DNA from 2 places in the Streptomyces sp. NPDC093089 genome. Region 1 is predicted to be linked to the other one. Evidence: predicted binding sites of a transcription regulator. Region 1 holds the regulator's gene; the other holds the start of a gene.
The links. The regulator HspR, encoded in region 1, represses chaperone genes until heat shock. The targets are predictions, from matches to a motif close to TTGAGNNNNNNNNNCTCAA.

Region 1 (14,295 bases):
GGGGGAGTCACCGGTGCACTTCTCGTCGCCGCCCATGATCGCGAACTTGACGCCCGCCATGTGCAGCAGCTCCGCGAAGGCCTTGGTGGTCTTCTTGGCCCGGTCCTCCAGGGCGCCGGCGCAGCCGACCCAGTAGAGGTAGTCGAACTCGGAGAGGTCCTCCGCGTCCTTCCCGATGATCGGGACCTCGAAGTCGACCTCCTTGGTCCACTCGACGCGCTGCTTCTTGGCCAGGCCCCAGGGGTTGCCCTTCTTCTCCAGGTTCTTGAGCATCGTGCCCGCCTCGGACGGGAACGCGGACTCGATCATCACCTGGTAGCGGCGCATGTCGACGATGTGGTCGATGTGCTCGATGTCGACCGGGCACTGCTCGACGCAGGCGCCGCAGGTGGTGCAGGACCACAGGACGTCGGGGTCGATGACGCCGTTCTCCTCGGCGGTGCCGACGAGGGGGCGCTCGGCCTCGGCGATCGCGGAGGCGGGGACGTCCTTCAGCTGCTCCTCGGACGCCTTCTCGTTGCCCTCCATGTCCTTGCCGCCGCCGGCGAGCAGGTACGGGGCCTTGGCGTGCGCGTGGTCGCGCAGCGACATGATGAGGAGCTTCGGGGAGAGCGGCTTGCCGGTGTTCCAGGCGGGGCACTGCGACTGGCAGCGGCCGCACTCGGTGCAGGTGGAGAAGTCGAGGATGCCCTTCCAGGAGAACTGCTCGACCTGGGAGACGCCGAAGACGGCGTCCTCGGCCGGGTCCTCCCAGTCGATCTCCTTGCCGGCCGTGGTCATCGGCTGGAGCGCGCCCAGGGCGGTGGAGCCGTCGGCGTTGCGCTTGAACCAGATGTTCGGGAAGCCGAGGAAGCGGTGCCAGGCGACGCCCATGTTGGTGTTGAGCGAGACCGTGATCATCCAGGTGAAGGACGTGACGATCTTGAGGCAGGCGAAGAAGTAGGTCAGGTACTGGATCGTGCTCAGGTCCAGGCCGTCGAGCAGCGCGATCAGCGGGTACGAGGCGAAGAAGCCGGGCTCCCAGCTCGTCACGTGGTGCTGGACGCCTTCGAGGGCGCGGAGCGTCATGATGCAGACGCCGACGATCAGGATGACCGCCTCGACGAAGTACGCCTGGCCGGTCTTGGAGCCGGCGAAGCGGGACTTGCGGCCCGCCTTGGTCGGCTTGCTCAGCTGGCGGATGACGATGAGGGTCACGATGCCGAGGACCGTCATGAGGCCGAGGAACTCGGTGAAGACCTCGTACGGCAGCCAGTCGCCGATGATCGGGATCAGCCAGTCGGCCTGGAAGAGCTGGCCGAAGGCGTTCACGATGGTGAGGAGCAGCGAGAAGAAGCCCACCGCGACGAACCAGTGCGCGAAGCCGACGATGCCCCAGCGGTTCATGCGCGTGTGGCCGAGGAATTCCTTGACCAGCGTGATGGTGCGCTGCTTGGGGTCACCGGTGCGTGTACCGGCGGGCACCGGCTGACCGAGCCGCACGAAGCGGTAGATCTGCACGGTGGCGCGGCCGAACAGCGCGACGGCCACCACCGTGATGGCGATCGACACGATGATCGCGGCGAGTTGCATGACGGGCTCCTCGGGCGGGCCTACTAAGCGGTAACTTATTGAGTTCCTGCTGAGATTACCCGGTCACGGCGCCGCGCTGTAGCGGCGCTCGCGGTGATATGTGTCGCTCAGGCAAACCTTGCCGCGCGACGCCTGCGGACTGCTGGAAGCGTACGCGCCAGGATGGTGAGGTCCATCCCCAGCCAATGATGGTCCACATAGTGGAGGTCGAGCAGCTCCCGCTCCTCCCACGGCAGCTCCGAGCGGCCGCTGATCTGCCACGGGCCGGTGAGCCCGGGGCGCACGGAGAGCCGGCGGCGGCCGTCGCCCGCGCACTCGCGGTGGGCGGGGGCCAGCGGGCACGGTCCGACGAGCGACATCCGGCCGGTGACCACGTGCAGCAGCAGCGGCAGCGCGGCCAGCGGGCTCTTCGTGCGGAAGGTCAGCATCGTGAAGGGTCGGCCGTTCAGGCCGGCCACCGTCCGCCGGCGCAGCACGCCGCGGCCCGGGGTGGCCGAGCCGAGCGCGACCGACAGGGCGACGGCGACGACCAGGGGCGAGAGGAGGGCGAGCAGGGTGACTCCGCCCGTCAGGTCGAGCGTGCGCTTCGCCGTCATGCGCCTGCCTCCGTGATCCGGCGAGATCCGTAAGGAATCATGGGATATTCGTGGGATATGCCTGCTTTGCCCGGACACGGGCATCCGGACTCTCTCATGCCGCACCCCGTCCGACCCGGCATCGACGCGCTCCGGACCCTCCTTTGAGTGAGACTGCAGGCGAAGAGTTGAGCCACCTCCACTCAGGTCTGTTGACGCGATCCCCGTCGTCGTGCATCCTTGAGTCAGTTCCACTCAAGTCGGTCAGCTGGAGGAATCGAAATGGCACGTGCGGTCGGCATCGACCTGGGCACGACTAACTCCGTCGTCAGCGTTCTCGAAGGCGGCGAGCCCACCGTCATCACCAACGCCGAGGGCGCCAGGACCACGCCGTCCGTCGTCGCCTTCGCGAAGAACGGCGAGGTGCTCGTCGGCGAGGTGGCCAAGCGCCAGGCCGTCACCAACGTCGACAGGACCATCCGGTCGGTCAAGCGCCACATGGGCACCGACTGGAAGATCGAGATCGACGGCAAGAACTTCAACCCGCAGCAGATGAGCGCCTTCATCCTGCAGAAGCTGAAGCGCGACGCCGAGGCCTACCTGGGCGAGAAGGTCGTCGACGCGGTCATCACCGTCCCGGCGTACTTCAACGACTCCGAGCGCCAGGCCACCAAGGAGGCCGGTGAGATCGCGGGCCTCAACGTCCTGCGCATCGTCAACGAGCCGACCGCGGCCGCCCTGGCGTACGGCCTGGACAAGGACGACCAGACGATCCTCGTCTTCGACCTCGGTGGCGGCACCTTCGACGTGTCCCTCCTGGAGATCGGCGACGGCGTCGTCGAGGTGAAGGCCACCAACGGTGACAACCACCTCGGTGGCGACGACTGGGACCAGCGCGTCGTCGACTACCTGGTGACGCAGTTCCAGAACGGCCACGGCGTGGACCTGGCCAAGGACAAGATGGCTCTCCAGCGTCTCCGCGAGGCCGCGGAGAAGGCGAAGATCGAGCTCTCGTCCTCGACCGAGACCTCCATCAACCTGCCGTACATCACGGCCTCCGCCGAGGGCCCGCTGCACCTGGACGAGAAGCTCACGCGCGCTCAGTTCCAGCAGCTGACCTCGGACCTGCTCGACCGCTGCAAGGTGCCGTTCCACAACGTCATCAAGGACGCGGGCATCAACCTCTCCGAGATCGACCACGTCGTCCTCGTCGGTGGTTCGACCCGCATGCCGGCCGTCGCCGAGCTCGTCAAGGAGCTGACCGGTGGCCAGGACGCCAACAAGGGCGTCAACCCGGACGAGGTCGTCGCCATCGGCGCCGCCCTCCAGGCCGGTGTCCTCAAGGGTGAGGTCAAGGACGTCCTGCTCCTCGACGTGACCCCGCTGTCCCTCGGCATCGAGACCAAGGGCGGCATCATGACCAAGCTCATCGAGCGCAACACCACGATCCCGACCAAGCGGTCCGAGATCTTCACGACGGCCGAGGACAACCAGCCGTCCGTGCAGATCCAGGTCTACCAGGGCGAGCGCGAGATCGCGGCGTACAACAAGAAGCTGGGCATGTTCGAGCTGACCGGTCTGCCGCCGGCGCCGCGCGGCGTCCCGCAGATCGAGGTCGCCTTCGACATCGACGCCAACGGCATCATGCACGTGACCGCGAAGGACCTGGGCACGGGCAAGGAGCAGAAGATGACCGTCACCGGCGGCTCCTCGCTGCCGAAGGACGAGGTCGACCGGATGCGCCAGGAGGCCGAGCAGTACGCGGACGAGGACCACCGTCGCCGCGAGGCCGCCGAGTCCCGCAACCAGGGCGAGCAGCTCGTCTACCAGACGGAGAAGTTCCTCAAGGACAACGAGGACAAGGTCCCCGGTGACGTCAAGGCCGAGGTCGAGGCCGCGCTCGTCGAGCTGAAGGAGAAGCTCAAGGGCGAGGACACCGCCGAGATCCGCACCGCCACCGAGAAGGTCGCGGCCGTCTCCCAGAAGCTCGGCCAGGCGCTGTACGCCGACGCCCAGGGCGCCCAGGCCGCCGGTGACGCCGGCCAGGCCCAGGCGCAGGACGACGACGTCGTCGACGCCGAGATCATCGACGACGAGCCCAAGAAGGGCGGTCAGGCGTGACCGAGGAGACCCCGGGCTTCGAGGAGAAGTCCGACGTCCCCTCCGGCGCCACCCCTGACGACGCCGCCGAGGCCGTCGAGACCTCCGCCAAGGAGGAGTCGACGGCCCCGGCCGGGGACGCAAGCAACGAGAAGTCGGCCGCCGCCGCGGGCCTCACGGCCCAGCTGGACCAGGTCCGTTCCGCGCTCGACGAGCGCACCGCGGACCTCCAGCGGCTCCAGGCCGAGTACCAGAACTACCGCCGCCGCGTGGAGCGGGACCGGGTCACGGTCAAGGAGATCGCCGTCGCGACCCTCCTGTCCGAGCTCCTTCCCGTGCTCGACGACGTCGGCCGGGCCCGGGACCACGGCGAGCTCGTGGGCGGGTTCAAGTCGGTGGCCGAATCGCTGGAGACCGTCGTCGCCAAGATGGGTCTGCAGCAGTTCGGCAAGGAGGGCGAGCCCTTCGACCCGACGATCCACGAGGCCCTGATGCACTCGTACGCGCCGGACGTCACCGAGACGACGTGCGTGGCGATCCTGCAGCCGGGGTACCGGATCGGCGAGCGGACCATCCGGCCCGCCCGCGTGGCCGTCGCCGAGCCCCAGCCGGGCGCGCAGGCGAAGGCGGAGGAGTCGGACGACGCCGACAAGTCCGAGAAGGACAGCGAGTAGCAGCCGTACCCGGAAGCGGGAGGAGGGACGTCGATGAGCACGAAGGACTTCGTCGAGAAGGACTACTACAAGGTTCTCGGCGTCCCCAAGGACGCCACCGAGGCCGAGATCAAGAAGGCGTACCGGAAGCTCGCCCGCGAGAACCATCCGGACGCCAACAAGGGCGACACCAAGGCCGAGGAGCGCTTCAAGGAGATCTCCGAGGCGAACGACATCCTCGGTGACCCCAAGAAGCGCAAGGAGTACGACGAGGCGCGCGCGCTGTTCGGGAACGGCGGCTTCCGGGCCGGCGGCCCCGGCGGCGGCTCGTTCAACTTCGACCTGGGCGACCTCTTCGGAGGCGCCCAGGGCGGGGCGGGCGGCGGCGGCTTCGGCGGCGGGGGCGGCATCGGGGACGTCTTCGGCGGGCTGTTCAACCGCGGGGCGGCCGGGGGCACGCGCACCCAGCCGCGGCGCGGCCAGGACGTCGAGTCCGAGGTGACGCTCAGCTTCACCGAGGCCATCGAGGGCGCGACCGTACCGCTGCGGATGTCCAGTCAGCAGCCGTGCACGGCGTGTTCGGGCACCGGCGACAAGAACGGCACGCCCCGGGTGTGCCCGACCTGTGTCGGCACCGGTCAGGTCTCGCGCGGCAGCGGCGGCGGCTTCTCGCTCACCGACCCCTGCGTCGACTGCAAGGGCCGCGGCCTCATCGCCGAGAACCCCTGCGAGGTCTGCAAGGGCAGCGGGCGCGCCAAGTCGTCCCGCACCATGCAGGTCCGGATCCCGGCGGGCGTCTCCGACGGGCAGAAGATCCGGCTGCGCGGCAAGGGCGCGCCGGGCGAGCGCGGCGGGCAGAACGGCGACCTGTACGTCGTCGTGCACGTCGACGCCCACCCGGTCTTCGGCCGCAAGGACGACAACCTCACCGTCACGGTGCCGGTCTCCTTCGCGGAGGCGGCGCTCGGCGGCGAGATCAAGGTCCCGACCCTCGGCGGCCCCGCGGTCACCCTCAAGCTGCCCGCGGGCTCGGCGAACGGTCTGACCATGCGCGCCCGGGGCAAGGGCGCGGTCCGCAAGGACGGCACCCGCGGCGACCTCCTCGTGACGGTCGAGGTCGCGGTGCCCAAGGAGCTGGACGACAAGGCACGCGAGGCCCTGGAGACCTATCGCGAGGCGACCGCCTCCGAGGACCCCCGGGCGGAGCTGTTCCAGGCCGCGAAGGGAGCGTGACCCGATGGACGGACGCCGACGCAATCCGTACGAACTGACCGACGAGTCGCCGGTGTACGTCATCTCGGTGGCGGCCCAGCTCTCCGGTCTGCACCCGCAGACCCTGCGGCAGTACGACCGGCTCGGCCTGGTCTCCCCGGACCGCACGGCCGGCCGGGGACGGCGCTACTCGGCCCGTGACATCGAGCTGCTCCGCCAGGTGCAGCAGCTGTCGCAGGACGAGGGCATCAACCTGGCCGGGATCAAGCGCATCATCGAACTGGAGAACCAGGTCGCGGCGCTGCAGAGCCGGATCGCGGAGCTGTCGGCCGCGGTCGACGGCGCGGCGGCGGCGATGCGCCAGCGCGAGGCCCAGGTGCACGCCTCGTACCGGCGCGACCTGGTGCCGTACCAGGACGTGCAGCAGACGAGCGCCCTGGTCGTGTGGCGTCCCAAGCGCGGCGAGTAGCTCCGCGAAGTACCCGTCGAAGCCCCGTCCACGCCTGTGGACGGGGCTTTCGCGCGTCCCGGGGTCAGGGGATGAAATCTAAGACGATCTCGCCGACCGTCTCGTACCAGGGGGACGCGCCGGTCCCGAAGGCGGCGGCCAGGGCGGTGCCGACGGCGATGTCGCGGGGCGTCGCGCCGGGCTCCCAGGTGTCGATGACGCGGCCGTTCCCCGAGCACAGCAGCTTGCCCACGCGCCGGCCGTCCCGGGTGAAGCGGCTGTAGTCGTGCCCGCACGGCACCAGCCGGTAGTGGACGCCGTCGGTGCGGACGTCGACCCGGTACGACCAGCGCAGCAGCCGCCCGCGGGCCGGCCGGACGGCGGCCGGCTCCCCGTCCACGGTGAGCGCGAGGAGCTCCGCCCGGCGGGTGCCGATCGGGGTGTGGGCGTCGGGGCGCGTTCCAGGGGCCCGTACGAGCTCCACGGCGGGCAGCCCGTGGCCGGAGACCCGGAGCGTTCCGGCGGGCCCGTCCAGATCGATCTGTACGTACACGGCGGTCAGTTGTCCCGTTCGAGGATGCCGGACTGTGCGATCAGGTAGCCGAGCTGGGCCCGGCTCCCGCTGCCGAGCGCGGCGGCGAGTTTGGCGATGTGGGCGCGGCACGTCCGGACGTTCATCCCGAGGCGGCGCGCGATGGCCTCGTCGACGTGGCCTTCGACGAGGAGTTTGGCGATGGAGCGCTGGACGCCGCCTATGCCGTCCACGGACGGGCTGTAGGGGATCTCCTCCTCCCAGGGCACGCCGTGCAGCCAGAACTGGTCGAAGACGCCGACGAGGTACTGGACGAGGCCTTCGTGGCGGAGTTCGAGGGCGACCTGGCGGTCGCTGCGCGCGGGTACGAAGGCGACCTTGCGGTCGACGATGATCAGCCGGTCGATGATCTCTTCGAGGGTGCGCAGTTCGAGCCCGTAGGGGGCGACCCGCTCCACGTAGGCGAGGGTGGCGGGGTGGTGCCGGGCGGTGTGCTGGTAGAGGGTGCGCATCCGGACGCCGCGGTTGAGCAGGGGCTCCATGCGCCGCAGGGCCGCTTCGAGGGTCTCGGGGCGCCGTCCGCTGCCCGGCTGGATGGTGAGGAGTTCCTCGGTGCACTCGTTGATGACGCGGTCCAGCGTCGCGTTGATGACGCTGAGGCCTTCGAGGACCGTGATGGCCTGTGCGGCGGAGGGGTCGGGGGTGTGGATGGCCAGGAATGGCTCGAACGCGTCGGCGAGCGCGATGGCGTGCTGCCGACGCGCCTGTATCTCCAGTTCGATGGGGTGGACGAGCTGGTTGAGGGCGATCGAGGGCGACACCGGGTGCAGCCACTGGCTGTCGTCGGGGTCCGGGTGAAGGAGGGAGAGCTCCTTCAGGCAAGGGGCGGCCGCGGCCTCGGAGCGGGCGATTCGACCCGTGCGGAGCGCGTTCGCGTACAGCTCCTTTCCCACGTCGCATAGTTCACCGTGACTGTGGTTATGGCCCGTTCCGTCACATTCCAGACTCATTTGCACCCCCCTCAGGGTCATGAATTACAGGAACATGATGCCCGGGTTGGCTGGTGGACGGGTCATGAGTAAGTCATCGTCTAACTCGCGGGGGGGAGGTAGTGATCAAAAGAGGTGGAGATCGGCCATGACCAGGATGGTTCGTGCACTTAGCGCCATAGCCGTTGCGGCGGCTGTTCTCGGTGTGCTCGCACTCGACGGCGAGCCCTCATGGGAGACCACCCCGGCGCACTCCGTAGTGGCGGAGCCGGGCGAGCCCTCGTGGGAGAGCACTCCGGCGCACGATGTGCTCGCGTCGCCCGGCGAGCCGTCTTGGGAGATCCTTCCCAAGGGTGCGGGCGCGTGAGTGTCCCGCCCGACGACCCCAGGTTCCGGCGCGAGATGGCCTCGGCCTACCGCTCCGGATGGCACTTCGTCGATCTCGCCACGGCCATCCCCCACCGTGGCGACTCGCTGAAGGTCACTCTCTTCGGGGAGCCGATCGTCGTCGCACGCGAGCAGGACGAGGACGTCCGCGCCTACCGGTGTCTCCGGCGCCCCCGGGGCGCACCGCAGCCGATCCGCTGTGCCATCCGGTACGGCATGATCTTCGTCAACCTCGACCAGCGGGACCACCAGCTGATCGAGCCCGAGACCATCACCGCCACCCCCCGCAGTGCCTGAGCGATTCCCCCGTCGTTGTAGATCGCTCCGGCACTTCCCCCACACAGCGGCGCCATCGCGGACCTGAAACGCGATGGCGCCGCTGTGCTGTGCCCGCGCCCTTCCCAGGGCGCGGGCCGTCGCCCCGTGCGGGTTCCTCAGGCGCGGCCCATCGCCCGGGTGAGGGCGATCTCGATGACGACCCGGTCCGGGTTCGGGGCCGGCGTGCGGCCGTACCGCTCGGCGTAGCGGGCGACGGCGTCCGCGACGACCTCCGCCTCGGTGCGGATGTGGGCGACGCCCTCCAGGGTGGCCCAGCGCCCCTTGTCGACCTGGCAGACCGCGACCCGCGCGCCGTCCGCGCCCGCCGCCAGGACGTTGGCGACCTTCCGGCTGTTCTTGTTGGTGATCACGCGCGCGTACCCGCCCTCGGGGTCGTACGTGACGCCGACCGCGACGACGTGCGGAGTGCCGTCCGGGCGCGGGGTGGTCAGGGTGCTCATGTGGTACTCGCGCCAGAAGCCGACGTACGAGTCGGAGGGGTTCCTCGGGTCCGTTGCCATGCCCGGAAACTACCGGGACGGGACTCCCTCCCACACATTGAGCTGAATCGACTCAACTTTGTGTACCCTGGAGGAGTCATAGAAGGAGAGGACCCGCGAGAACCCAGGAGGAGCACCGCACGTGGACGCCGAACTGACCAACCGGAGCCGGGACGCGATCAACGCGGCGAGCAGCCGCGCCGTGTCCGAGGGGCACGCCGACCTGACCCCCGCGCACCTTCTGCTCGCGCTGCTGACCGGTCAGGACAACGAGAACATCACCGACCTGCTCGCCGCCGTCGAGGCCGACCAGGCCGCCGTCCGCGCGGGCGCGGAGCGGCTGCTCGCCGCCCTGCCGAGCGTCACGGGGTCCACGGTCGCGCCCCCGCAGCCCGACCGCGACTTCCTCGCCGTCATCGCCGACGCCGACAAGCGCGCCAAGGAGCTCGGCGACGACTACCTCTCCACCGAGCACCTGCTCATCGGCATCGCCGACAAGGGCGGCCGGGCCGGTGAGATCCTCGACCGGCAGGGCGCGAGCGCGAAGAAGCTGCTCGGCGCGTTCGAGAAGAGCAGGGGAGGACGCCGGGTGACCACACCCGACCCGGAGGGGCAGTACAAGGCGCTGGAGAAGTTCGGCACGGACTTCACGGCCGCCGCGCGCGAGGGCAGGCTCGACCCGGTCATCGGCCGGGACCACGAGATCCGGCGCGTCGTCCAGGTGCTGTCCCGCCGCACCAAGAACAACCCGGTCCTCATCGGTGAGCCCGGCGTCGGCAAGACCGCCGTCGTCGAGGGCCTCGCCCAGCGGATCGTGAAGGGCGACGTGCCCGAGTCGCTGAAGAACAAGCGGCTGGTCTCGCTCGACCTCGGCGCGATGGTCGCGGGCGCCAAGTACCGCGGCGAGTTCGAGGAGCGCCTGAAGACCGTCCTCTCCGAGATCAAGGAGAGCGACGGCCAGATCATCACCTTCATCGACGAGCTGCACACGGTCGTCGGCGCGGGCGCCGGCGGCGACTCCGCCATGGACGCCGGCAACATGCTGAAGCCGATGCTGGCCCGCGGCGAGCTCCGCATGGTCGGCGCGACCACCCTCGACGAGTACCGCGAGCGGATCGAGAAGGACCCCGCCCTGGAGCGCCGCTTCCAGCAGGTCCTGGTCGCCGAGCCGACCGTCGAGGACACCGTCGCGATCCTGCGCGGCCTGAAGGGCCGGTACGAGGCCCACCACAAGGTGCAGATCAACGACTCCGCCCTGGTGGCCGCCGCGACCCTCTCCGACCGGTACATCACCTCCCGCTTCCTCCCCGACAAGGCCATCGACCTCGTCGACGAGGCCGCCTCCCGGCTGCGCATGGAGATCGACTCCTCGCCCGTCGAGATCGACGAGCTCCAGCGCTCCGTGGACCGGCTCCGCATGGAGGAGCTGGCCCTGAAGAACGAGACGGACGCGGCGAGCAAGCAGCGTCTGGAGAAGCTGCGGCGCGACCTCGCCGACCGCGAGGAGGAGCTGCGCGGCCTCACCGCCCGCTGGGAGAAGGAGAAGCAGTCCCTCAACCGGGTCGGCGAGCTCAAGGAGCGCCTCGACGAGGCCCGCGGCCGCGCCGAGCGCGCCCAGCGCGACGGCGACTTCGACGCCGCCTCCAAGCTGCTGTACGGCGAGATCCCGGCCCTCGAACGGGAGCTGGAGGCCGCCAGCGAGGCCGAGGCCCAGCAGGAGGCCAGCAAGGACACGATGGTGAAGGAGGAGGTCGGCCCGGACGACATCGCGGACGTCGTCGGCGCCTGGACCGGCATCCCCGCCGGCCGCCTCCTGGAGGGTGAGACGCAGAAGCTGCTGCGCATGGAGGACGAGCTCGGCAAGCGCCTGATCGGCCAGTCCGAGGCCGTCCGGGCCGTCTCCGACGCCGTGCGCCGCAGCCGTGCGGGCATCGCCGACCCCGACCGGCCCACCGGCTCCTTCCTCTTCCTCGGCCCGACCGGCGTCGGCAAGACCGAGCTGGCGAAGGCGCTCGCCGACTTCCTCTTCGACGACGAGCGGGCCATGGTCCGCATCGACATGTCGGAGTACGGCGAGAAGCACTCCGTCGCCCGGCTCGTCGGCGCGCCCCCCGGCTACGTCGGGTACGAGGAGGGCGGCCAGCTCACGGAGGCGGTCCGCCGCCGCCCGTACAGCGTGGTCCTGCTCGACGAGGTGGAGAAGGCCCACCCGGAGGTCTTCGACGTCCTGCTCCAGGTCCTGGACGACGGGCGGCTCACCGACGGCCAGGGACGGACGGTGGACTTCCGCAACACCATCCTGATCCTGACCTCGAACCTCGGCAGCCAGTACCTGGTCGACCCGCTGACCTCGGAGGACGTCAAGAAGCAGCAGGTCCTGGACGTCGTCAGGGCCAGCTTCAAGCCCGAGTTCCTCAACCGGCTCGACGACCTGGTGGTCTTCTCGGCGCTCGACCGGGCCGAGCTCGGCCGGATCGCGCAGCTCCAGATCGACCGGCTCGGCAAGCGGCTCGCCGAGCGCCGGCTCACCCTGGACGTCACCCCGGCGGCCCTGGAGTGGCTCGCCGAGGAGGGCAACGACCCCGCGTACGGTGCCCGGCCGCTGCGCCGCCTGATCCAGACGGCGATCGGCGACCGGCTCGCCAAGGAGATCCTCGCCGGCGAGGTCGTCGACGGCGACACGGTCCGCGTGGACCGCTTCGAGGACGGCCTGATCGTCGGCCCGGCGCGCTGAGGCCCGTCCGGGCGGGCCCCCGGCGGCCTACAGGTCGAAGGACGTCAGGTGTACGAGGGCGGGGCCGCCGTCCTCGTACACCACCTTCACGCGGACGTAGAGCACCTGGTCGAAGTCGACCTCCCGGCACAGGTCCTCGTCGCAGGGCGTGTCCGGCGCGGCGCCCGGATAGGTGGCTTCCAGCCAGTCGGCCACCCCGGCGCGCGGCATGCGGAAGTCCACGGTGATGTACGAGTCCTGCCAGTGCATCCCGGTGCACCGGGCGTCCTCGGCGGACGCGGGAAGGCGTCCGCGCGCGAACTCCATCGCCTCGCCGCAGTCCACCACCTGCTGCCGTCCCGCCTCGGTGAACGAGTACGCCGACCAGGCCAGCAGCGCGACCGGCAGCCCGCAGAGCACCGTGAGCCCCACGGCGAGCCAGATCCACCACCGGGATTTCCTCTTCTGTTCCCCCATGGGAACGAGATCCTGTCAGCTGGCAGCGGATCTCGCCGCTTCCGGACCGGCGGGGCTTGCCACGCACCGCCCGGCATGGGAGAGGATGGCGAGCATCCGTACGAAGGGAAATACACGGTGAGCATCGACCCGTCCTCGATTCCGAATTTCGGGGGCCAGCCCCAGCCTCAGGCCGCAGGACCGGCGGGCCCCGTCGTCCCCGACCAGGACCTCGTCAAGCAGCTCCTCGAGCAGATGGAGCTGAAGTACGTCGTCGACGACGAGGGTGACCTCGCGGCGCCGTGGGAGGAATTCCGCACGTACTTCATGTTCCGCGGCGAGGACGAGCAGCAGGTCTTCTCGGTCCGGACGTTCTACGACCGTCCGCACTCGGCCGACGACCGCGCGAAGATCCTCGACGCGATCGACGACTGGAACCGCCGCACCCTGTGGCCCAAGGTCTACACCCACCTCCACGAGGAGGAGGACGGCTCGGCCACCCTCCGCCTGATCGGTGAGGCGCAGATGCTGATCGGCACCGGCGTCGCCCTGGAGCACTTCGTGTCCTCCACGGTCAGCTGGGTCCGCGCCTCCATCGAGTTCGACAAGTGGATCGTCGAGCAGTTCGGCCTGGAGTCCCCCGAGGACAAGGCGGCGGGCGACGAGGAGGCCTGAGCCTCCCCGCCGACCGGCCACGGAGCCCGGCCCCCTTCGCGGGGGGTCGGGCTCCCGTGCGTCCGGGCCCTCGCGCGTCCGGCCCGCGCCTCAGGCCAGGCGCTTGAGGCGGGAGACCGCTTCCTCCAGGACCTCGGTCTTCTTGCAGGAGGCGAAGCGGACGAAGGGGGCGCCGGCTTCGCGGTGGTCGTGGAAGACGGCGTTGGGGATGGCGACGACCCCGGCGCGTTCGGGCAGGGAGCGGCAGAAGGCGAAGCCGTCGGTGGCGCCGAGCGGGCGGATGTCGGTGGTGACGAAGTAGGTGCCGGAGGGGCGGTAGACCTCGAAGCCGGCCTGGGCGAGGCCCTCGCTCAGCAGGTCCCGCTTGGCCTGGAGGTCGGCGCGCAGGGCGTCGAAGTAGCCGTCGGGGAGGCGGAGCGCCTCGGCGACCGCGTACTGGAACGGGCCGGCGGAGACGTAGGTGAGGAACTGCTTGGCCGAGCGGACGGCGGAGGTCAGCTCGGGGCTCGCGGTGGTCCAGCCGACTCCGCGTTCACCCACCCATTTGTTTCCTGGCTCCGCGTAGGGTCAGGTCGGTGCCCCGTGAACTTGCTGCCGACGCACCAGTGGCGTCGGTGGGGGCGGAGCCTCTCGTCGACTGCCCGCCTCACCGCTTGCGTCGGCGATCCGCTCACGGCCTACGAGGAGCTGCACCCCCCACGAACGTCAGCCGTCAAGGGCTGGGGCCGACACTCTGCTGGACGGCGTGTTCCGGGCATGTGTGACGCGGAATCGCATGTGGGTGACGTGCGGTGAGACGAGGATTCTGCTCCGCTCCAGCTCGATGTGTTCCTTTCCCAGGTGATCGAAGAGTCGGCGGCCGTCGCCCATCAGCACCGGTGCGATCTGAAGGTTGATCTCATCGAGGAGCCGGGCCCTGAGCGCCTGTTGAGCGATGTCCGCACCCATGATCGTGACGTCCTTGCCGCCCGCCGCTGCCCGTGCCTGCTGAAGCGCGCTTTCCACGCCTCCGGTGATGAAGGTGAAGGTCCCGCTCTTCATGACCGCCTGGCTTCGAGCGTTGTGGGTGAGGACGAAGCAGGGGACCGGGAAGGGCGTGTCCTCCCATACCTCGACACCCACGTCGAATGTTCTTCTGCCGAGTACGACCGCACCTGTCGAGTCC
Region 2 (14,295 bases), on a different contig from region 1:
AAGACGCAGTCCGGGATGGTCGCGTGGATCCGGGACTTCGTGAACCGGTACAAGTACCGGACGGGCCGCGACCCGGTCATCTACACGGCGACGAGCTGGTGGAAGCAGTGCACCGGCAACTCCGCGGCCTTCGCGAGCACCAACCCGCTGTGGATCGCGCGGTACGCCGCGGAGGTCGGCGAACTCCCGGCCGGCTGGCCGTACTACACGATCTGGCAGTACACGTCGTCCGGCCCGACGGTCGGCGACCACAACCACTTCAACGGCGACTACTCGCGCGTACAGGCGCTGGCGAACGGCTGACCTGGCCTTCGACGCGTCGACCGGTCCGCGGCGGCTCCCCGGGTGTGCGGCACCCCGGGGGGCCGTCGCGGCTTTTTCGATCCACTCCCTTGCCGATTGGTATGGACCAATGCGAAGCTCTACGCCGGTCGTGCGGAAGGCAACTTCCGCGCACCCAGCGCGCGTTGCTCGTCCCGTACTCCCCCACGCACGAGAGAGAGCCCCCGCATGGCCTCCTACCGCCGCACCTCCGCCGTCGCCGCCACCCTGTCCGCGGCCGCACTCGTCGCCCTCACCCCCACGACGGCCGGCGCCCACGGGGCGGTCTTCAACCCCGTCAGCCGGGTGGCCGCCTGTTACGCCGAGGGCCCCGAGACGCCCAAGTCACAGGTGTGCAAGGACCTCGTCGCCGACTCCGGCACCCAGCCGCTGTACGACTGGAACGAGGTCAACATCGCCAACGCCGACGGACAGCACCAGGCCCTCATCCCGGACGGCAAGCTCTGCTCGGCGAACCGCGCCAAGTACCGCGCACTGGACTGGGCGCGCACCGACTGGCCGGCCACGGCCGTCGCCGCCGGCTCCTTCGACTTCAAGGTCCGCGTGACCGCGCCCCACTCGGGCACCATGACGATCTACATCACCAAGGCCGGCTTCGACCCGACGCAGCCGCTCAAGTGGTCGGACCTGGACGCGACCCCCGTCGCCGTCTTCAACACCACCCGCACCTCGACCGAGGGCTACTACAACTTCACCGGCAACCTGCCGGCCCGCACCGGCCGCCACATCGTCTACCAGGTGTGGCAGCGCAACGACAGCCCCGAGGCCTTCTACAGCTGCTCGGACGTCACCTTCGGCGCGGCCGCGGCGGCGGGCACGGGCACCCAGGCCAAGGCCCCGACCGAGGCGAAGATCGCGGCGGGCGCCGAGCTGTCCACCGTGAGCCACGCGGGCCACGGCGGCGACGAGCAGACCCCGGCCCTCTCCGCCGAGGCCGCCGCGACCCCCTCCTCGCCGCTCCCCCTGGCCCTCGCGGGCGCGGGCGCCGTCGCCGCCTTCGCGGCCGGCAGCCTGCTCCTGGGCCGCCGCCGGAACCCGTCCGCCTCCTGACGCCCCCGGGGACGCCGGGGACACCGGGGACACCAGGGACGCCTGGCCGTCACCGGGCGCCCCCGGCCGCCCCCGGGCGTCCCGGCGTCTCCTAGGAGCCGGACGACCGGAGCGGGAAGAGGGCGGTGAGCCGGGGTATCGCCAACCCCTCCGGCCGGGACCCCCGGAGCAGCTCGTCCTCTTCCCGCTCCCCCCTCTCCTCCGCGAGCTCCTCGACCGCGTCGAGGAACTCGTCCCCCTCGTCGTCCTCCTGGCCGGTCAGCTCGTCGAACGCGTCCTGCGCGACGTAGTCGAGCTCCTCCCACTCGGGCCACTCGTCGTCGTCCCAGGTGTCGGGGTGCCGGCCCGCGAGGCTCCGCACGCCGGGCAGGTCGGCCAGCGCGTCCGGGTCGGCGACCACCGACGCGTACACCTCGCTCCCCTGCCCCACCAGCCAGAGCGTGAAGTAGTGGAAGCCGTCGTCGGTGCAGGCGCCGCCCTCGACCCGGTTCGCCGCGGTCCACACCGCGCGCGTGTCGGCGCCCTCGCACGCCTCCTCGAGACACACCTGGAACGCCACGCTCTCCGCGGCCGGACGCCGTATCAGCTCCGCCCGCAGCCACTCCAGCCGCTCGTCCCGGTCACCGGGGCGGCGGCTCAACTCGTCGATGAGGGCCCAGAAGGCGTCGTCGTTCATGTGTACGAGGATGCCAGCCCCGACTGACATCCGGACACGCCGGAGGGGGTGTCCCCGACGGACACGCCGGAGCGGGGTGTCCCCGACGGACACCCCGCTCTCGACCGGGAGTTACGCGGCCACGCCGACCGGCACCGCCGCCGGGGCGAGCGCGATCTCCAGGACCTGCCGGACGTCCGTCACCGGGTGGACCTCCAGCTTCTCCAGGATCTCGGCCGGGACGTCGTCCAGGTCGGCCTCGTTCCGCTTGGGGATCACGACCGTGGTGATGCCCGCCCGGTGCGCGGCGAGGAGCTTCTGCTTCACGCCGCCGATCGGGAGCACCCGGCCGGTGAGGGAGACCTCGCCGGTCATGGCCACGTCCGTGCGGACCAGACGGCCGCTGAGCAGGGACGCGAGGGCGGTCGTCATGGTGACGCCCGCGCTCGGGCCGTCCTTGGGGACGGCGCCCGCCGGGAAGTGGATGTGCACGCCCCGGTCCTTGAGGCCGGTGACGGGCAGCTCCAGCTCCGCGCCGTGCGAGCGGAGGAAGGAGAGCGCGATCTGCGCCGACTCCTTCATCACGTCGCCCAGCTGACCGGTGAGGGTCAGACCGGCGGCGCCGGTCTCCGGGTCGGCGAGCGACGCCTCGACGAAGAGCACGTCACCGCCCGCCCCGGTCACGGCGAGTCCGGTGGCGACGCCCGGCACGGCCGTGCGCCGCTCGGCCGGGTCCTGCGCCGACTCGGGCACGTGGCGCGGTCGTCCGATGAGCTCCCGCAGGTCCTCCGGGGCGACGGTGAACGGCAGCTCGCGGTCGCCCAGTTCGTGCTGGGCCGCGACCTTCCGCAGCAGCCGGGCGATCGACCGCTCCAGGGTGCGGACGCCCGCCTCGCGGGTGTACTCGCCGGCCAGCTTCCGCAGGGAGGCGTCCTCCAGGACGACCTCGCCGGACTCCAGACCGGCCCGCTCCAGCTGGCGCGGGAGCAGGTGGTCGCGGGCGATGACGACCTTCTCGTCCTCCGTGTAGCCGTCGAGCCTGACCAGCTCCATGCGGTCCAGGAGCGCCTCGGGGATGGCTTCGAGGACGTTGGCCGTGGCGAGGAAGACGACGTCGGAGAGGTCGAGTTCGACCTCCAGGTAGTGGTCGCGGAAGGTGTGGTTCTGCGCCGGGTCGAGGACTTCGAGGAGCGCCGCCGCCGGGTCGCCCCGGAAGTCGGAGCCGACCTTGTCGATCTCGTCGAGCAGCACCACCGGGTTCATGGACCCGGCCTCCTTGACGGCCCGCACGATCCGGCCGGGCAGGGCGCCGACGTAGGTGCGCCGGTGGCCGCGGATCTCGGCCTCGTCCCGTACGCCGCCGAGGGCGACCCGGACGAACTCGCGGCCCATGGCGTGGGCGACGGACTCGCCGAGGGAGGTCTTGCCGACGCCGGGCGGGCCGACGAGGGCCAGCACGGCTCCGCCGCGGCGGCCGCCGACGACGCCGAGGCCGCGGTCGGAGCGCCGCTTGCGCACGGCCAGGTACTCGGTGATGCGCTCCTTCACGTCGTCGAGGCCGGCGTGCTCGGCGTCGAGGACGGCGCGGGCGCCGCGGATGTCGTAGGCGTCCTCGGTCCGCTCGTTCCACGGCAGTTCGAGGACGGTGTCGAGCCAGGTGCGGATCCAGGAGCCCTCCGGGGACTGGTCGCTGGACCGCTCCAGCTTCTCGACCTCCTTGAGGGCGGCCTCGCGGACCTTCTCGGGCAGGTCGGCGGCCTCCACGCGGGCGCGGTAGTCGTCGGACTCGTCGCCCTCGGCCTCGCCGTTGAGGTCGCGGAGCTCCTTGCGGACGGCTTCGAGCTGGCGGCGGAGCAGGAACTCGCGCTGCTGCTTGTCGACGCCTTCCTGGACGTCCTTGGCGATGGTCTCGGCGACGTCCTGCTCGGCGAGGTGCTCGCGGAGCTGGGCGGTGGCGAGCCGGAGGCGGGCGACCGGGTCGGCGGCCTCCAGGAGCGCGACCTTCTGCTCGACGGTGAGGAAGGGCGAGTATCCGGAGTTGTCGGCGAGGGCGCCGACGCCGTCGATCTGCTGGACGCGGTCGACGACCTGCCAGGCCCCGCGCTTCTTGAGCCAGCTCGTGGCGAGCGCCTTGTACTCCTTGACCAGTTCGGTCACGGCGCCGGGCAGCGGGTCGGGCAGGGTCTCCTCGACCGTGCCGCCCTCGACCCACAGGGCCGCGCCGGGGCCGGTCGTGCCGGCACCGATGCGGACGCGGCCGATGCCGCGGATCAGCGCGCCGGGGTCGCCGTCGGACAGCCGCCCCACCTGCTCGACGATGCCCAGGACGCCGGTTCCGGCGTAGGTCCCGTCGACGCGGGGCACCAGGAGCACCCGCGGCTTTCCGGCGCCGGGCCGCGCGGCGGCCTGGGCGGCCTCGACGGCGGCGCGCACGTCGTTGTCGGACAGGTCGAGCGGCACCACCATGCCGGGCAGCACGACCTCGTCGTCGAGCGGCAGGACGGGCAAAGTGAGCGGCACGGACGGCATGGACTCAGCAGCCATGATCTCCCCTTCGGCATTCAAGTTGAGCTGTACCGACTCAATTCGTCTGAGCCCAGGAATGTTCCCGCACGCTCGTTCGCTCTGAGCGATCACCCTCCCGCGGGCGCGCGGCACGGGCTGTAATGCCTCCATGGATATTGCAGCCATTACATCGGCTTGGGTGGCGGGCTGGACCGTCTCCCGGGGCGCACCCGCCGCCGTCCCCGAGCCCTGGGGGCACCGCATCGACGTCGGCCTGCCCCGCCATGTCGTACGGCACGTCCTGCCCGCCCCCGACGCGGCCTCCGTCGGCGCGCTCTGCGCACGGCTCACCGAGCCGTACAGCTGGCTCAAGGTGATGGCGCCCCCCGAGGAGGTCGCCCCCTGGATCACCGAGGGCTGGACCGTCCCCGACGACCCCGGCTTCATGATGCTCAAGCCCCTGGACCCGGGCGCCAGGCCCGCGCCGCCCGAGGGCTACGCGCGGACCACCGAGACGCGGGACGGCGTCATCCGGGTCCGGATCCTCGCCCAGGACGGCACCCTCGCCGCCCGCGGCCAGATCGCCCCGACCGGCTCCACCGCCGTCGCCGACCAGATCGAGACCGACCCCGCCCACCGGCGCCGCGGCCTCGGCTCCAACGTCATGCGCACCCTGGAGGCCGCCGCCGCCCAGGCCGGCGCCACGACCGGCATCCTCGCCGCGACCACCGACGGCCTCGCCCTCTACGACTCGCTCGACTGGCGCTACCGGGGCCCGCTCACCGGAGTCGTCCGCGACGGCGCCTGACGCGCCGACGTCCGACGCGAGGGCGTCCGACGCGAGGGCGTCCGACGCGCCGACGTCCAACGCGAGGGCGTCCGACGCGAGGGCGTCCGACACGGCGGCGCCCACCCCGGACCCGTCCGTCCGGCTGCGCGGAGGCCCCCGCAAGGGGCATGCTCGATCCATGGTGCGAGGCGTACGGGACATGCGGTCGCGAGGCGTACGGCGCAAGTGGTGCGGGACCCTGCTGCTCGCGGCGGTCCTGGCCGTCGGCGGGACGGGCGGCTGCGGGCCCGGCGCCGCGCCCGCGCCCGGCGGACCGCCGTCGACCGCGAGCGCACCCCCCGCGCCGCCGGCGGAGGCGACCACGCCCGGCGGCACGCCGGCGGACACGTCCCCGCCCGGCACGACGCCCCCGGTCACGAGCACGCCCCCCGCGCCGCGGACGGACCCCCCGGCCACCGGCCCGACGCCGGCCCCGACCACTCCGCCGCAGACCCCGCACCCCGGCGACGTCCTCGTCGAGGTGGTCGTCACCGGCGGCTTCGCCGGTGTCCACAACCGCCTCGTCGTCCGCTACGACGGCACCTGGACCAGCACCTCCGGCACGAAGCCGCCCCGCACCGGGCACATGGCCCCCGCCGCGACCGCCGAACTGCGCGCCGCCCTGGAGGACCCCGCGTACGCCCGGGTCCCCGCGCGGCCCACCGGCAACCCGATCCCGGACGGCTTCGAGTACCGCGTCACCCACCGGCACCGCCTCGTCGTCGCGGGCGACGGCGAACGCCCCCCGGCCCTCCAGCGCGTCTTCGCCGCCCTTCCGGAGGGCGGCCCGCCGACGGGCCGGTGACCACCGGCCCGGGCCGCGGCCCGCGACTCCGGCCCGGCCTTCCGCTCGCGGCCCCGGGTCAGTCCCCGGTCGCCGCGAGCGCCGCGTACTGGCGCCGCAGGTAGCCGCCGACGCGGGTCGGCATGTCCATGGAGGCCGGGTCGAGGGCCCACTGGATCTGGAGGCCGTCCATGACGGCGAGGTGCTCCTGGGCGACGGCGAGGCAGTCGGTGTCGGGGCGGAGTTCGCCGCGGCGGACGGCCGCCTCCAGGAGGTCGACGGTGTGCCGGAGCACGCGCGCGTAGCGCTCCTTGAAGTAGTCGTGGGCGGGGTGGCCGACGTTGCCGGACTCGCCCACCAGGACGTTGAACATGCGGACGATGCCGGGGCGCCGGGTGTTCTCCTCGATCAGGGCGACGAGGGTGTCGAGGTAGGCCCTGTACGACGCGGGCTCCTCGCCGAACAGGCGCTCCACGTCGTGCCGCTCGCTCTGCGCGAGGACCGAGAGGAGCAGGTCCTCCTTGCTGCGGAAGTGGTGCAGCAGTCCGCCCTGGGTGATGCCGCAGTCGTGGGCGATCCGGGCGAGCGAGGAGGTGTGGAAGCCCCACCGCCCGAAGTGGTCGACGGCGGTGTCGAGGATCTTCTGTCGGCGCGCGTCACCGAACGCGTAACTGCCCCGGCCTGCGCTCTTGCGGGGCGTCGGCGACCCGGAACTGGTCTTCCGCTTCGCCGACACCGTCCGCCGCGAGTACCTCTCCGTCGACTTCCGCACCGCGCTCCACCCGCAGATCGGCCTCGCGACCGAGCCCCGCTGGTCCCGCCAGTCCGGCACCTTCGGCTCGGACGCCGCGCTGACGGCCGAACTGGTCGGGGCGTACGTCCGCGGCCTCCAGGGCGACCGCCTCGGCACCGACTCCGTGTCCGCCATGGTCAAGCACTTCCCCGGCGGCGGCCCGCAGAAGGACGGCGAGGACCCGCACTTCCCCCACGGCAAGGAGCAGGTCTACCCCGGCGGCCTGCGCGACCTGCACCTGGAGCCGTTCAGGGCGGCCGTCGCCGCCGGCTGCGCGCAGATGATGCCGTACTACGGTCAGCCCGTCGGCACCGACTGGGAGGAGGTCGGCTTCGGCTTCGACCGGGGCGTCATCGACGGACTCCTCCGCCGGGAGCTCGGCTTCACCGGCATCGTCTGCACCGACTGGGGCCTGCTCACCGACGCCGTCGTCTTCGGCGAGACCCACGAGGCGCGGGCCTGGGGCGTCGAGCACCTGAGCGTCGCCGGGCGGGCGGCCAAGGCCCTCGACGCGGGCGTCGACCAGTTCGGCGGCGAGCAGTGCCCCGAGGTGATCGTGGAGCTGATGGCGTCGGGCCGGATCCCCGAGTCGCGGGTCGACGACTCCGTACGCCGCCTGCTGCGCGAGAAGTTCCTCCTCGGACTCTTCGACGAGCGGCGGTACGTCGACCCCGACGAGGCCGCGGAGACCGTCGGCCGCGCCGACTTCAAGGCCGCGGGCGCCGCCGCCCAGCGCCGCTCCCTCACCGTCCTCACCGACGGACCGCTCCCCCTGGCGGGCCGGCCGAGGCTGTACGTGGAGAACGTCGACCCGGCGGTCGCGGCGGCGTACGGCGAGGTGGTCGCCGACCCGGCGGAGGCCGACCTCGCCGTCCTGCGGCTGCGCACCCCGTACGAGGAGCGGCCCGACCTCTTCGAGTCCTTCTTCCACTCCGGCTCCCTCGCCTTCCCCGACGGGGAGCTGAACCGGATCCTCGGACTGCTCGCCGCCGCGCCGACGCTGGTCTGCGTCAACCTGGAGCGGCCGGCCGCCCTGCCGGAGATCGCCGAGCGCGCGGCCGCGCTGATCGCCGACTACGGCGCGAGCGACGAGGCCCTGCTCGACGTGGCCTTCGGCCGGGCGCGGGCCGAGGGGCGGCTTCCCTTCGAGCTGCCCCGCTCCATGGCCGCGGTCGAGGCCTCGCGGCCCGACGTCCCGAACGACACGGCGGACCCGGTCTTCCCGTACGGCCACGGCCTGTCGCTGTAGGCCGCGCGCCGGCCGGGCCGGAGGTCCGCCCCGGGCCTGCCGGAGCCCTGCCGGCGGCCCGCCGCAGTCCCGGCCCGGCACGCGCGGCCCCGCAGCCACCGCAGCCCGCAGCGCACACCCGCCGCAGTCCCGCCGGAGGCCCCGGCGCGGACGCGGCACCCCCAGACCGCGGAGTACCTGAACGACTCCGCGCACGATCCGGGGCCCTCCCGAGGGGGGGCCGGGCCCCGGATCGATCCCCCCTGCCCGCATGTCATGCACCTGAAGGGTTCTCCCATGCGCAAGCGCACCCACCTCGCCCTGTCCGCGGCCACCGCCGTACTCGCCGGAGCGGGCGCCACCGCCTACGCCACGACGGCGGACACCGCCGCGTCCGGCCCCGCCCGCCCGCTCGCCGGGATGCGGATCCTGATCTCCAACGACGACTCGATGCAGGCCGCCAGGGCGAGCAACTCCGACGGCCTCGGCCTCTACGAGCTCCGCCGCGCGATGTGCGCCGCCGGGGCGGACGTCGTCGTCATGGCCCCCTGGCAGGTCCGGTCCGGCAAGGGCACGGCCGTCACCAACGGCGGCGTCGTCACCGCGCAGCGCCGCACCGCCCTGCCGGCCGGGCACGAGAGCGACTGCGCCCAGGCGCCCTCCGGCGGCGCGGTCTACGGCGTCTGCCTCTCCGCCGGCCCCTGCGCCAAGGACTCCCCGTCCGCCACCCCCGCCGACACCGTGAAGCTCGCCCTGCGCGGCGGCCTCAGAGCGAAGGCCGGCTGGACCGAGGCCCCCGACCTCGTCCTCACCGGCATCAACTCCGGCCCCAACGTCTCCGCCAGCGTCGACGACTCCGGCACGGTCGGCGCGGCCGTCGCCGCCATCGAGCAGGGCGTCCCGGCGCTCGCCTTCTCCTCCTCGGGCGACGAGAGCCAGCTGAACTTCCCCCGCGTCAACCACCGGGCGCACGCCGAGTTCGGCGCCCGCCTCGTCGCCGGGCTGAAACAGCGCGGACTGCTGACCCCGAAGTTCGCCCTGAAGGTCGACTACCCCGACGTCAGCGCGGGCGCGAAGGCCAAGGCCCCGGTGTGGACCCGCGTCGGCGACGGTGCCGTCGTCTACCACGCCTTCGAACAGCGCGGGGACGGCGACACCTTCGACATCGCGCTCGGCCTCTGCCCGCTGGACGGCAGCGGCGAGGGCGAGTGCGCCGAGGGCCGCGAGGACGCCGACTCCACCTGGCTGCTCGACAAGGGCCACGTCACGATCGCCCCGGTCACCTGGGACCGCACCTACGGCACCCCGGTCGACGCCCGCCGCGAGCTGAACCGCGTCGAGCACTTCGTGAAGCACGAGGCCTCCCGCCCCTGAGCCCGCGCGGCACCCCGCGCCGCGCGGGACCGGCCGCACGCTCCCGCCCCGCGGACCGGCCCGGGGAGTCCGCCCCGCGGACCGGGCCCCGCGGATCCACCCCGCGGACGACCCCACGAGTCCGCTCCGTGACGCCTCGACTCCGAAACGTGTTTGCCCCGGCTTCCCCGCACCGCGAGGATGGCCGGGACCGACCGCCGAGACGAGAGCGGACAGAACGATGACGTCCTCCCCCTTGACCCTCGACCGCCGCGAAGGACCGTACGGAGAGATCGTGCTGCGCCGCCGCGCCGAGCACTTCGAGATCATCGCCAACGGCACCTTCCTCATGGACACCTCCGACGGCCGCTCCGAGCGGCTCCTGATCGACGCGGCCCTGGCCGCCCTCCCCGCCGGCTCGCGCTCCGGCGCCACCGTCCTCGTCGGCGGCCTCGGCGTCGGCTTCTCGCTCGCCCACGCCGCCGCCGACCCCCACTGGGGGCGCATCGTCGTCGCCGAGCGTGAGGAGGCGATCATCGACTGGCACCGGCAGGGCCCGCTCGCCACCGTCTCCGGGGCCGCGCTCGCCGACCCGAGGACCGTGATCCTGCACACGGACCTGATGGACTACCTCCGCGGTACCACCGACATGTACGACGCCCTCTGCCTGGACATCGACAACGGCCCCGACTGGACGGTCACCGAGGACAACGAATCCCTTTACTCGGCCGAAGGATTGGCGGCCTGCGCCGCACGCCTGAAACCCGGCGGGGTGCTCGCCGTGTGGTCCGCCCGGCCGTCCGCCGATTTCGAAGGGTCGTTGCGGAATGCCGGATTCAGCGGGGTACGGACGGAAGAGATCCCGGTTGCCCGGGGCGTCCCCGACGCGGTCCACCTCGCCGTACGTCCCTGAGGGCGCCCGGACCGCTCCTGGATAGCCGGGACGCCGCCGGTACCTCTAGGCTGCTGAGCCGACATCGGCGACGCGAGGCGGGGCAATGGAGCAGACACACACCACTCACCACGGTGCGGCGGCCACTCCGGGGGCCCAGCGGCGCGTCCTGGTGGTCGAGGACGACGCCACGATCGTCGAGGCGATCTCCGCGCGGCTGCGCGCCGAGGGCTTCCTCGTGCAGACCGCCACGGACGGTCCCGCGGCCGTCGACGCGGCCGAGGCCTGGCAGCCCGACCTGATGGTCCTCGACATCATGCTGCCCGGCTTCGACGGCCTGGAGGTGTGCCGCCGGGTCCAGGCGCAGCGCCCCGTCCCGGTCCTCATGCTGACCGCCCGCGACGACGAGACCGACATGCTGGTCGGCCTCGGCGTCGGCGCGGACGACTACATGACCAAGCCGTTCTCGATGCGCGAGCTGGCCGCCCGGGTGCACGTGCTGCTGCGCCGGGTGGAGCGGGCCGCCCTGGCGGCGGTGACCCCGCGCAGCGGCATCCTGCGCCTGGGCGAGCTGGAGATCGACCACGCGCAGCGCCGGGTCCGGGTGCGCGCGGAGGACGTGCACCTGACCCCGACCGAGTTCGACCTGCTGGTCTGCCTGGCGGGCACCCCGCGGGCGGTGCTCTCCCGCGAGCAGCTCCTGGCCGAGGTCTGGGACTGGGCGGACGCCTCGGGCACCCGGACCGTGGACAGCCACATCAAGGCGCTGCGCCGAAAGATCGGAGCCGAGCGCATCCGCACGGTCCACGGAGTGGGTTACGCGCTGGAGACCCCGGCGCTGTGAGCCGGCCGGGGCCGGGAGGGCCGCACGTGGGACAGGGACCGCACCGGCCGCGGAGGCCCCGCCGGATCGTGATCTCGATCAAGACGAAGCTGGGCGCCCTGGTCGTCGGGGCGGTCCTGCTGACCTCCGCCCTCGCCCTGGTGGCGATCCGCACGTCCACGGAGTTCCGGTACATCACGGTCTTCGCGATGATCGCGACCCTGCTGATCACCCAGTTCGTGGCGCAGTCCCTCACGGCTCCCCTCGACGAGATGACGACGGTGGCGGGGTCGATCTCGCGCGGCGACTTCAGCCGCCGGGTGCGGGGCGCGGACCGGCGGGACGAGCTGGGCGACCTGGCGTCGACGATCAACCGCATGGCGGACGACCTGGAGGCCGTCGACCGGCACCGCAAGGAGCTGGTGGCCAACGTCTCGCACGAGCTCAGGACCCCGATCGCCGCGCTGAGGGCGGTCCTGGAGAACGTCGTGGACGGGGTCTCCGAGGCCGATCCGGAGACCATGCGGTCGGCCCTGAAGCAGACCGAGCGGCTCGGCCGGCTCGTCGAGACGCTGCTGGACCTGTCACGTCTTGACAACGGTGTCGTGGCGCTGCGGGCGAGCCGTTTCGAGGTGTGGCCCTATCTGTCGGGGGTGCTGCGGGAGGCGAACCTCGCCGCCTCCCAGCGCGGGCTGTCCTCGACCTCGGGACTGCACAACCGCACGGACGTGCACCTGCACCTGGACGTGTCGCCGCCCGAGCTGGTCGCGCGCGCGGACGCGGAGCGGCTGCACCAGGTGATGGCGAACCTGATCGACAACGCGGTGAAGCACTCGCCGCCGCACGGCCGGGTCACGGTCCGGGCCCGGCGCGGCCCGTATCCGGACTCGCTGGAGCTGGAGGTCGAGGACGAGGGTCCCGGCATCCCGGAGTCGGAGCGGCACAAGGTCTTCGAGCGGTTCAACCGCGGCTCGGCGCCGCACCGGTCCGGTCCGGGCAGCGACGGCGGCACGGGTCTGGGCCTGGCGATCGCGCGCTGGGCGGTGGATCTCCACGGCGGCGGGATCGGTGTGGCCGAATCGTCACGCGGCTGCCGCATCAGAGTCACTCTTCCGGGCAGCCTTCGCTCAAGAGATTGACGTAGGGTTCGAACCGGAAGCGTACGTTCTGCGTGTACGTGGACGGGACCTGCCTGTACGTGAGCGGACATGCGCCTACGTGAGCGGGACCTGCACCTACGTGAGCGTTGCGCGATCAGGGATGCAGCCGAAGGGGGCCGTGCCCGCGCTTTTCCGTACCCTCACACCGACGGAACCAGGGTTGTTTCCCGCCATTCACGGCCCCGAAACACCCCGTCAAGTGTGACTTGCGCGACGTTGGAGTGCCCGGCCTGCACCTCTCGGCCGGACAGGCGTAGCCTTTATTTCCGCTGTCCATCACCTTGCGAAGCGGAAGAGGGCGGTTGCCGCCGTGTCGTCTCAGTCCCCCAGTACCCCGAGCTCCCCGGCCGACCAAGACGGGCCGGGCGTGAGCCCCGCCGCCGCCTTCGGTGCCAACGAGTGGCTCGTCGACGAGATCTACCAGCAGTACCTCCAGGACCCGAATTCGGTCGATCGTGCCTGGTGGGACTTCTTCGCCGACTACAAGCCCGGCGCATCGGAGACCCCGGCCGCACCGGCCACCACCACTCCGAGCGCGTCCGCCGCGCCGCAGGCGGGCCCCGCACAGGCCGCGCCTTCGGCCCCCGCGGTCGTCCCGGCCCCCGCGCCCGCCCCGGCCGCGACCCCTGCCCCGGTGAAGCCGGCCGCGGCCCCCGCGCCGGCCGCCGCGAAGCCCGCCGCCGCTCCGGCGCCGGCCAAGGCCGCCGAGGCCCCCGCGGGCCCGGAGCTGATCACGCTGCGCGGCCCCGCCGCCGCGGTCGCGAAGAACATGAACGCCTCCCTGGAGGTGCCGACGGCCACGTCCGTCCGCGCCGTCCCGGTGAAGCTGCTCTTCGACAACCGGATCGTGATCAACAACCACCTGAAGCGCGCCCGGGGCGGGAAGATCTCCTTCACGCACCTCATCGGCTACGCGATGGTGCAGGCGATCAAGGCCATGCCGTCGATGAACTACTCCTTCGCGGAGAAGGACGGCAAGCCGACCCTGGTCAAGCCGGAGCACGTGAACTTCGGTCTCGCGATCGACCTGGTGAAGCCCAACGGCGACCGCCAGCTCGTCGTCGCGGGCATCAAGAAGGCCGAGACGCTCAACTTCTTCGAGTTCTGGCAGGCGTACGAGGACATCGTCAAGCGCGCCCGCGTGGGCAAGCTGACGATGGAGGACTTCACCGGCGTCACGGTCTCCCTGACCAACCCCGGCGGCCTCGGCACCGTCCACTCCGTGCCGCGCCTGATGCCCGGGCAGTCGGTCATCATGGGCGTCGGCTCGATGGACTACCCGGCCGAGTTCCAGGGCACCTCCCAGGACACCCTGAACAAGCTGGGCATCTCCAAGGTCATGACCCTGACCTCGACGTACGACCACCGGGTCATCCAGGGCGCCGCCTCCGGCGAGTTCCTGCGCGTCGTCGCCAACTACCTCCTCGGCGAGGAGGGCTTCTACGACGACATCTTCAAGGCCCTGCGCATCCCCTACGAGCCGGTCCGCTGGCTCAAGGACATCGACGCGTCGCACGACGACGACGTCACCAAGGCCGCGCGGGTCTTCGAGCTGATCCACTCCTACCGGGTCCGCGGCCACGTCATGGCCGACACCGACCCGCTGGAGTACAAGCAGCGCAAGCACCCCGACCTGGACATCACCGAGCACGGCCTCACCCTGTGGGACCTGGAGCGCGAGTTCGCCGTCGGCGGCTTCGCCGGCAAGTCGATGATGAAGCTCCGCGACATCCTCGGCGTGCTGCGCGACTCGTACTGCCGCACCACCGGCGTCGAGTTCATGCACATCCAGGACCCGAAGCAGCGCAAGTGGATCCAGGACCGCGTCGAGCGCCCGCACTCCCGCGTGGAGCGCGAGGAGCAGCTGCGGATCCTGCGCCG

Region 2: lon (endopeptidase La) is a predicted target of HspR. The motif match lies at 4,614-4,632, and genes of this name have one in related genera.

The regions. Positions count from the first base shown of each region.
Region 1 is NZ_JBIVPA010000001.1:247,819-262,113, reverse strand. Features, by position in the region: gene ACIQFX_RS01230 ((Fe-S)-binding protein) at 1-1,572, opposite strand, end outside; gene ACIQFX_RS01225 (sugar transferase) at 1,680-2,168, opposite strand; gene dnaK (molecular chaperone DnaK) at 2,430-4,268, shown strand; gene grpE (nucleotide exchange factor GrpE) at 4,265-4,921, shown strand; gene dnaJ (molecular chaperone DnaJ) at 4,955-6,133, shown strand; gene ACIQFX_RS01205 (heat shock protein transcriptional repressor HspR) at 6,138-6,581, shown strand; gene ACIQFX_RS01200 (hypothetical protein) at 6,646-7,113, opposite strand; gene ACIQFX_RS01195 (helix-turn-helix transcriptional regulator) at 7,119-8,123, opposite strand; gene ACIQFX_RS01190 (hypothetical protein) at 8,230-8,448, shown strand; gene ACIQFX_RS01185 (hypothetical protein) at 8,445-8,765, shown strand; gene ACIQFX_RS01180 (pyridoxamine 5'-phosphate oxidase family protein) at 8,903-9,307, opposite strand; gene clpB (ATP-dependent chaperone ClpB) at 9,429-12,020, shown strand; gene ACIQFX_RS01170 (hypothetical protein) at 12,048-12,476, opposite strand; gene ACIQFX_RS01165 (YbjN domain-containing protein) at 12,594-13,130, shown strand; partial or broken gene ACIQFX_RS01160 (aminotransferase class I/II-fold pyridoxal phosphate-dependent enzyme) at 13,221-13,655, opposite strand; gene ACIQFX_RS01155 (dihydrofolate reductase family protein) at 13,836-14,295, opposite strand, start outside.
Region 2 is NZ_JBIVPA010000019.1:9,549-23,843, forward strand. Features, by position in the region: gene ACIQFX_RS34200 (lysozyme) at 1-303, shown strand, start outside; gene ACIQFX_RS34205 (lytic polysaccharide monooxygenase) at 511-1,392, shown strand; gene ACIQFX_RS34210 (DUF4240 domain-containing protein) at 1,484-2,068, opposite strand; gene lon (endopeptidase La) at 2,180-4,591, opposite strand; gene ACIQFX_RS34220 (GNAT family N-acetyltransferase) at 4,722-5,360, shown strand; gene ACIQFX_RS34225 (hypothetical protein) at 5,521-6,186, shown strand; gene ACIQFX_RS34230 (TetR/AcrR family transcriptional regulator) at 6,245-6,901, opposite strand; gene ACIQFX_RS34235 (glycoside hydrolase family 3 protein) at 6,855-8,207, shown strand; gene surE (5'/3'-nucleotidase SurE) at 8,484-9,560, shown strand; gene ACIQFX_RS34245 (spermidine synthase) at 9,781-10,452, shown strand; gene ACIQFX_RS34250 (response regulator transcription factor) at 10,538-11,275, shown strand; gene ACIQFX_RS34255 (ATP-binding protein) at 11,302-12,393, shown strand; gene ACIQFX_RS34260 (multifunctional oxoglutarate decarboxylase/oxoglutarate dehydrogenase thiamine pyrophosphate-binding subunit/dihydrolipoyllysine-residue succinyltransferase subunit) at 12,725-14,295, shown strand, end outside.